2 regions of the Streptococcus parasanguinis ATCC 15912 genome follow, and region 2 is predicted to be linked to the other one. Evidence: predicted binding sites of a transcription regulator. Region 2 holds the regulator's gene; the other holds the start of a gene.
What was found. The regulator HrcA, encoded in region 2, represses chaperone genes, less so after heat shock. The targets are predictions, from matches to a motif close to TTAGCACTCNNNNNNNNNGAGTGCTAA.

Region 1 (4,431 bases), 190 kb from region 2:
TGTCTTCAATGCCTGGTATGGGAGGTTCCAGTATCGGGAACTATACACTCGGTCGTCCCTTGATCGGTGGGTTGATTTCAGGTTTAATTCTTGGAGATGTGACAACTGGTATTATGGTCGGGGTTGCCCTTCAAGTCGTTTATATCGCCTTGGTAACACCTGGTGGTACCGTATCTGCCGATGTTCGTGCCATCTCTTATATCGGTGTTCCTCTTGCTATCTTGTTTGTGCATGCCAATAACATCACAGATGAAGCAGGAATCGCCGCAGCTGCAGCTCCAATCGGTGCAGCTGTTGGGACAATCGGTACAGTTCTTTTCTACGGTACCGCTACTATGAACTTGGTATGGCAACACATTGGTTGGAAAGCCGTTGAAGAAGGAAACTTCAAAAAACTCTACGCAGTTGACTGGGTTTACCCTTGGATCTCTCACTTCCTCTTCTCTTTCCTTCCAACAATGATTATCACCAAATACGGTGAAAATATGGTTGATTTGATGAAACAATACCTTCCTATGGATGGTTACTGGATGAAAGCCCTCTTTACAGTCGGTGCTCTTCTCCCATGTGTCGGTATTGCCATCTTGTTGAAACAAATTGTTACAGAAGCAACTGACTTCATTCCATTCTTTGTTGGATTTACCTTGGCGAAATCTCTCGGATTGAACTTGGTATCCAGTGCCGTTGTTTCATTAATCTTTGCAGTAATCTACTATGAACTTGAAGTGATCAAATCGATGAAAGCTGCTCCTGCTGGAGCGGTGGATCTAGACGATGATGAGGAGGATATTTAAAATGGCTGATAGAAAGAAAATTTCAAAGAAAACATTAGCAAAAGCATTCCATCATTGGTATTATGGTCATTTGACTTGTTTCTCTCAAGAACATATGCAAACCTTCGGGTACTTGACTTCTATGCTTCCAATCGTAGAAGAAATGTATGACACAAAAGAAGAACAAAAGGATGCTATGCAAACCTATACGGCCTTCTTCAACACTGAACCACAACTTGGATCTCTTGTTGTAGGGATCACAGCTGGTTTGGAAGAAGCGCGTGCAAACGGAGATGCAGTAGATGGCGAAACCATCAACGGTATGCGTGCCGGTTTGATGGGACCAATCGCTGGTATTGGTGACTCATTGGTCGTTGGTACCTTGATTCCAGTTCTCTTGGGGATTGCCCTTGGACTTTCTAAAGGTGGTAACATCGCTGGTGCTCTCTTCTACATCGTCGTATGGAACCTTTTAGTCTACTTTGGTATGCGCTTTGCCTTCTTCAAAGGTTACCAATTAGGGGATAAAGCCGTTGAATTCCTTGTAGGACCAAAAGGACAAGCTCTTCGTAAAGCGATCAGCGTTGTCGGTGGTATGGTTATCGGTGCCGTAGCAGCTACTTGGGTATCTGTTACAACAGCCCTTCAATTTAAGAATTCTGAAGGAAAAGTCTTCTTGAACATTCAAGAAAAGATCGATGGTGTTTATCCAGGTCTCTTGACAGCAGCCTTCATCACTCTTTGCTGGTGGTTGATGTCTAAGAAAAAAATTTCACCAAACAAAGTTATGTTACTTCTCGTTGTAGTTGCTTTGATCGGTGTTGCCCTTGGTATCTTCGACCCACATCTTAAATACTAAGGAAAATAAAAAACGGATTTGCTAGTAGGAGTTTTTGAGAATGAAGTGAATTGACCTCCTTTACTTGCACTTCATTCTCAATTTTTATCAGGAGGAATCCCATGGTTACAAAACAAGAACTTGTCAATGGATATGAAACTGAAATCAAGTACCAACGTCACATGCTTGAAAACCTTGGTCGTTGGTTCAGCTTACTCTTTATCATTGCCAGTATTGGTGTGGTATTGATCTATCTCTTTCACAAAAGTTTCCTCCCACTCTTGATCCTCGGGATTTTACTAGCCTTGGTTGGAATTTTAGGCATGATTGTTTTTGGATACGGCATCTACCGCGGGCGGATTAATCTTCAAAAAGTGATCGATGATTTCAATCAAAAATTGACAATTTTAAATTGATATTTTAGAAACATCTCATTTATTTTTGAGGTGTTTTTTTCTTGACTATTTCTGACCAAGTGATACAATAGAAACATAAGTTAGCACTTACGTATAGAGAGTGCTAAAAACACGTATGGAGGAATGAACATGTTAAAACCATTAGGAGACCGTGTGGTCTTAAAAGTAGAAGAAAAAGAACAGACTGTTGGAGGTTTTGTCCTCGCAGGTGCGAGCAAGGCCGATACAAAAACAGCTGAAGTAGTGGCCGTTGGTGAAGGTGTGCGTACCCTAAGTGGTGAACTCATCGCCCCAGCTGTAAAAGCAGGAGATCAAGTTTTGGTTGAAAGCCACGCAGGAATTGAAGTTAAAGATGGGGAAGAAACCTACACTATCGTTGGAACATCAAACATTCTTGCAATTGTAGAGTAAGAGAGGAAAGAGGTAAGAGAAATGGCAAAAGATATTAAATTTTCATCTGATGCACGTTCTGCAATGGTCCGTGGTGTCGATGTCTTAGCAGATACAGTGAAAGTTACGTTGGGCCCTAAAGGACGCAATGTGGTTCTTGAAAAATCATTTGGTTCACCCTTGATCACAAATGATGGGGTGACCATCGCAAAAGAAATCGAATTGGAAGACCATTTTGAAAATATGGGTGCCAAATTGGTGTCAGAAGTGGCTTCTAAGACCAATGATATCGCAGGTGACGGTACAACGACCGCAACGGTTTTGACTCAAGCCATCGTCCGTGAAGGGATCAAAAACGTCACTGCAGGTGCTAACCCAATTGGCATCCGCCGTGGGATTGAGACCGCTGTTGCAACAGCAGTAGAAGCTTTGAAAAACAATGCGATCCCAGTATCGAGCAAGGAAGCGATTGCTCAAGTAGCTGCTGTGTCTTCTCGTTCTGAAAAAGTTGGTGAGTACATCTCTGAAGCCATGGAAAAAGTTGGTAAAGATGGAGTCATCACGATTGAAGAGTCTCGTGGAATGGAGACAGAACTGGAAGTCGTTGAAGGTATGCAATTTGACCGTGGTTACCTCTCACAATACATGGTCACTGATAATGAAAAAATGGTGGCAGACCTTGAAAATCCATACATTTTGATCACTGACAAGAAGATTTCAAATATCCAAGAAATCTTGCCATTGTTGGAAAGCATTCTTCAAAGCAACCGTCCACTCTTGATCATCGCAGATGATGTCGATGGCGAAGCTCTTCCAACACTTGTCTTGAACAAGATCCGCGGTACCTTTAATGTCGTAGCTGTCAAGGCACCAGGATTTGGAGATCGCCGCAAAGCCATGCTAGAAGATATTGCCATCTTGACAGGTGGTACAGTCATTACAGACGATCTTGGTTTGGAATTGAAAGATGCAACCATTGAAGCACTTGGTCAAGCAGCTAAAGTTTCAGTCGATAAAGACAGCACGGTCATTGTCGAAGGTTCTGGTAACCCAGAAGCGATCGCTAACCGTGTCGCTGTTATCAAGTCACAAATCGAAACCACAACCTCTGAATTTGACCGTGAAAAATTACAAGAACGTTTGGCCAAATTGTCTGGTGGTGTTGCCGTGATCAAGGTCGGTGCTGCAACAGAAACAGAATTGAAAGAAATGAAACTCCGTATCGAAGATGCCCTTAATGCGACTCGCGCAGCCGTTGAAGAAGGGATCGTTGCCGGAGGTGGTACAGCTCTTGTCAATGTCATCTCTGCAGTCGCAACCCTTGAATTGGAAGGGGATGAAGCGACCGGACGCAATATCGTTCTTCGTGCTTTGGAAGAGCCAGTGCGCCAAATTGCCCACAATGCCGGTTACGAAGGATCTATTGTGATTGATCGCTTGAAAAATGCCGAAGTCGGAACAGGTTTCAATGCTGCAACAGGTGAATGGGTGAATATGATTGATGCAGGAATCATCGACCCAGTTAAAGTGAGCCGTTCAGCCCTTCAAAACGCCGCTTCTGTAGCGAGTCTGATCTTGACGACTGAAGCAGTCGTAGCTAACAAACCAGAACCAGTAGCCCCAGCAGGACCAGGAATGGATCCAAGCATGATGGGTGGGATGATGTAAGACACTTCGGCAAGCACCATGGTGCCTTGCCGAAGTGTCTTACTAAGAAAATAAAGAAGGCGTTATCGTCCTTCTTTATTTTCCGTCGTAACCGCTACAAATGATTGAGGCTTTGCCTCTAATCATTTGACGCCAGCCGCTATGTTGCGGCCTACCTAATCATCTTACTAGCTCAAAGGGAGTGGAAGATTCTTTCTAATCTTCGCGACCAATCATAGGGTGAGCTGACTGACGCAGTAGTTGATTGCTCAAAGCACTGCTTTGATGTGGCGGATAGGACTTGCGAAGCAAGTTCCCTAAATCTCCCTTCGCTTCTTAAGCTCGGAAGAGCTCTAATCAGCCTTGC
Region 2 (4,431 bases):
ATACAATGACAAAAACCAGATTATATATTGCTCGGCATGGAAAAACCATGTTTAATACCATCGGACGGGCGCAAGGATGGTCAGACACTCCACTGACAGAAGCAGGAGAGCGAGGAATTCGAGAATTAGGTCTCGGTCTCAAGGAAGCAGGTCTTTCTTTTGAAGAGGCTGTTTCGAGTGATTCTGGACGCACCATTCAAACCATGGGAATTATTCTTCGAGAGCTCGGTCTGACAGGAAAAATCCCTTATCGTTATGACAAACGGATCCGTGAATGGTGTTTTGGTAGTTTTGACGGTGCTTATGATGGCGATCTCTTCATGGGGGTTTTACCCCGTGTCTTTAAGGTCGATGATTTCCATCAGTTGAGTTTGATGGAGTTAGCAGAAGGGATCGTTGAAGTGGATACCACTGGTTGGGCTGAATCCTGGGGAACCTTGAGTAGTCGGATCAAAGAAGGATTTGAAGCCATCGCAAAAGAGGTAGAAGCAGCTGGCGGTGGCAATGCTATTGTGGTCAGCCACGGCATGACCATTACGACCTTGATTTATCTCATCGATCCAAAAGCGGTCGAAGAATTGGTCTTGGACAACGGAAGCGTGACGGTTTTGGCTTATGAAGATGGTGCTTTCAGTATTGAAAAGATTGGGGATATGTCCTATCGTAAGGTTGGAGCAAAACTTCTAGAGGGAAACTATGAGTAAAAAATACAAACGGGCACGTAAAAAACGGAAAAAATGGTGGCCTTACCTATTGAGTTTTTTTCTTCTTGTGGTCCTTGGATCAGGAATTGGCGCTTACTTAGCGAAGCCAAGCTTGTTTTCAGGGCTTCAGTTTTGGAAGGCTAAAAAAACAGCTGTAACGACTCCCTCTTCTTCTAAGAAAAAGAAAGAAAAATCAGATTTACCAGCCGTTTCGACAAAAGACTGGCAGTTGATCTTGGTCAATCGTGACAATGTGAAGCCTGAGCTGAAACCACAATTGACAGATGTGGATGCTATCAAAGTGGATAGTCGGATTGTAGAACCGACTCGTCAATTTTTAGAAGCAGCTCGAAAAATTGCCCCAGAAGAAACCTTGATATCAGGCTATCGAAGTGTGGCCGAACAAACCGAGCTCTATAATGAGCGTGTTGCGCAACTAGAGGCTAGCGGTCTTTCGCACGAAGAAGCTGAAAAGCAGGTACAGACTCAGGTGCAGGTCCCTGGTGCTAGTGAGCACCAGACGGGGCTTGCGATTGATATGAGTGTTGAAGCTGGTCAAAGTGATGAGTTGGGCATGCAGCTGGCTGCCATCGCACCGCAATATGGCTTTGTGCTTCGCTACCCAGATGGGAAGAGCAACATCACGGGTGTGAATTTTGAGAATTGGCATTTCCGTTATGTTGGCGTAGAAAATGCCCAGTATATGGCCAACCATCAGCTAGTATTGGAAGAATATATTCAACTATTGAAAAAGGCTGGAAAATAGGAGGGGATTCACTTCTCTAGGTCTTAAGAATGATTTTTAGCACTCTTGAAAAAAGAGTGCTAATTTTTTGGATTTTTCTCTTGACTTTCTTTTGGATGGGTGTATAATAGAATCATGGTTTAGCACTTGAACGTTTAGAGTGCTAAAAATGAAAGAGAGGTGAGGTCATGGTTACAGAACGTCAAAATGAGATTCTTAATCTTGTTGTCGATATCTTTACCAAGACCCACGAACCAGTCGGTTCAAAAGCCCTACAAGATGTGATTCAATCCAGTAGTGCGACTATTCGAAACGACATGGCTGCCCTCGAAAAACAAGGCTTACTAGAAAAGGCCCACACTTCGAGTGGCCGCATGCCTAGCCGAGCTGGTTTTCAATATTTTGTTCAGAACTCGCTTGATCTAGAGTTGATTGATGAGCAAGATGTTTACCAGGTGGTGAAAGCCTTCGATTTCGAAGCCTTTAAGTTAGACGATATCTTGGATGCTACGGCCAAGTTACTAGCCCAGATGACGGGCTACACCGCAGTGATTCAGGATGTTGAGCCGACAAGACAGCGCTTGACTGGTTTTGAGATTGTTCCATTATCCAATCACGATGCCTTAGCGGTTCTAACCTTGGATGAATCAAAGCCCGTCACCGTCCAGTTTGCCATTCCAAAGAATTTCTTAACCAGTGATTTGGAAATCTTCCACCAGCTGGTTCAAGAACGCTTCATTGGAAATACAGTCTTGGATATCCACTACCGCCTGCGGACAGAGATTCCACAGATTGTACAGCGCTATTTCAAGACGACAGACAATGTGCTGGATCTCTTTGATTACGTCTTCTCGCAACTGTTTCAAGAACTGGTCTTTGTAGAAGGAAAGGTTTCATCATTAACCTACGCCGATCTTCAGACCTATCAGTTCTTAGATAATCCCCAACATGTAGCCTTGGAGTTACGAGGGGGAATGCCAGAAGACCAAATGACCCAGATCCTGGTTGCAGAATCCCAAGAGAAGGCCTTGAAAAATGTGACGGTCATTAGTCACAAGTTCCTGGTTCCTTATCGTGGGATGGCCCTCATGCATGTGATCGGTCCTGTAGAGATGGATTACAGGCGTGTGATTAGCCTGGTCAATGTCATCGGCCGAGTACTGGTCATGAAGTTGACGGATTACTACCGTTACCTCAACAGCAACCATTATGAAGTAAATTAAGACCAAATGAAAGGGGTGTATGCCTTGACAGAAGATATCAAAAAAGAAGACGTGAAAGAAGAGGAAGTTGCCCAAACAACTGAAGAAGTTGTAGAGGAGTCCAACCAACCTTCTGAGTTAGAAGAAGCACAAGCGCGTGCCGAGGAATTTGAAAACAAGTACCTTCGTGCTCATGCAGAAATGCAAAACATTCAGCGCCGTGCCAATGAAGAACGTCAACAATTACAAAAATACCGTAGCCAAGATTTGGCAAAAGCGATCTTACCATCACTAGACAACCTCGAACGTGCCCTTGCCGTAGAAGGATTGACAGATGATGTGAAGAAGGGCTTGGAAATGGTCCAAGAAAGTTTGGTACATGCTCTGAAAGAAGAAGGAATTGAAGAAATTCCAGCGGACGGAGCCTTTGACCATAACTACCATATGGCCATCCAAACAGTCCCAGCTGATGACGAACATCCAGCAGACACTATCGCACAAGTCTTCCAAAAAGGCTACAAACTCCATGACCGCATCCTTCGCCCAGCCATGGTAGTAGTATATAACTAGGATACAAAGCCCGTAAAAAGCTCACAGTAAAAATAGGAGATTGACGAAGTGTTCGATGAACATAAGGAAATCTATCTTTTTTACCCAGAGCTTAGGGCGTGTTCAACTAGGCTACCTTGTCCGAAACGACACTAAACTATGAAAGAAAGATTAACATTGGATCGGCTTTGCCAATAGTGAGCGAAGTGAACCAAAGGCGATACTCTTCGCCGTGGCGATATGTTCGCAAACTTTGAGACCTTAGGCTCAAAGTTTAGTCAAAGAGATTGACGAAGTCAAGCTCTGACGGCGTCGCCACTTAAGAAGAGTATCAAAAAGAAAAAAGAAGAAAAAAGAAGAAAAAAGAAGAAAAAACTTAAGGAGAAAAACATATGTCTAAAATTATCGGTATTGACTTAGGTACAACAAACTCAGCAGTAGCAGTTCTTGAAGGAACTGAATCAAAAATTATCGCAAACCCAGAAGGTAACCGCACAACTCCATCTGTTGTGTCATTCAAAAACGGTGAAATCATCGTTGGTGATGCTGCAAAACGTCAAGCAGTCACAAACCCAGATACCATCATCTCTATCAAATCTAAGATGGGGACTTCTGAAAAAGTTTCTGCAAACGGTAAAGAGTACACACCACAAGAAATCTCAGCTATGATTCTTCAATACTTGAAAGGTTATGCTGAAGATTACCTTGGTGAAAAAGTAACCAAAGCTGTTATCACAGTTCCAGCTTACTTCAACGATGCACAACGTCAAGCAACTAAAGACGCTGGTAAAATCGCTGGTCTTGAAGTAGAACGTATTGTCAACGAACCAACTGCAGCAGCTCTTGCTTACGGTTTGGATAAGACTGATAAAGAAGAAAAAATCTTGGTATTCGACCTTGGTGGTGGTACATTCGACGTATCTATCCTTGAATTGGGTGATGGTGTCTTTGATGTATTGGCAACTGCAGGGGATAATAAACTCGGTGGTGACGACTTTGACCAAAAAATCATCGACTACATGGTTGAAGAATTCAAGAAAGAAAATGGTATCGACTTGTCAACAGACAAGATGGCGCTTCAACGTTTGAAAGACGCAGCTGAAAAAGCGAAGAAAGACCTTTCTGGTGTGACTTCAACACAAATCAGCTTGCCATTCATCACTGCAGGCGCTGCTGGACCTCTTCACTTGGAAATGACCTTGACTCGTGCGAAATTCGACGATTTGACTCG

Region 1: the regulator HrcA is predicted to act here: its motif matches at 2,108-2,134, upstream of groES (co-chaperone GroES).

The regions. Positions count from the first base shown of each region.
Region 1 is NC_015678.1:1,803,473-1,807,903, forward strand. Features, by position in the region: gene HMPREF0833_RS08425 (PTS mannose/fructose/sorbose/N-acetylgalactosamine transporter subunit IIC) at 1-794, shown strand, start outside; gene HMPREF0833_RS08430 (PTS system mannose/fructose/sorbose family transporter subunit IID) at 778-1,632, shown strand; gene HMPREF0833_RS08435 (hypothetical protein) at 1,734-2,027, shown strand; gene groES (co-chaperone GroES) at 2,157-2,438, shown strand; gene groL (chaperonin GroEL) at 2,460-4,085, shown strand.
Region 2 is NC_015678.1:1,996,955-2,001,385, forward strand. Features, by position in the region: gene HMPREF0833_RS09380 (histidine phosphatase family protein) at 6-704, shown strand; gene HMPREF0833_RS09385 (M15 family metallopeptidase) at 697-1,470, shown strand; gene hrcA (heat-inducible transcriptional repressor HrcA) at 1,638-2,672, shown strand; gene grpE (nucleotide exchange factor GrpE) at 2,697-3,221, shown strand; gene dnaK (molecular chaperone DnaK) at 3,593-4,431, shown strand, end outside.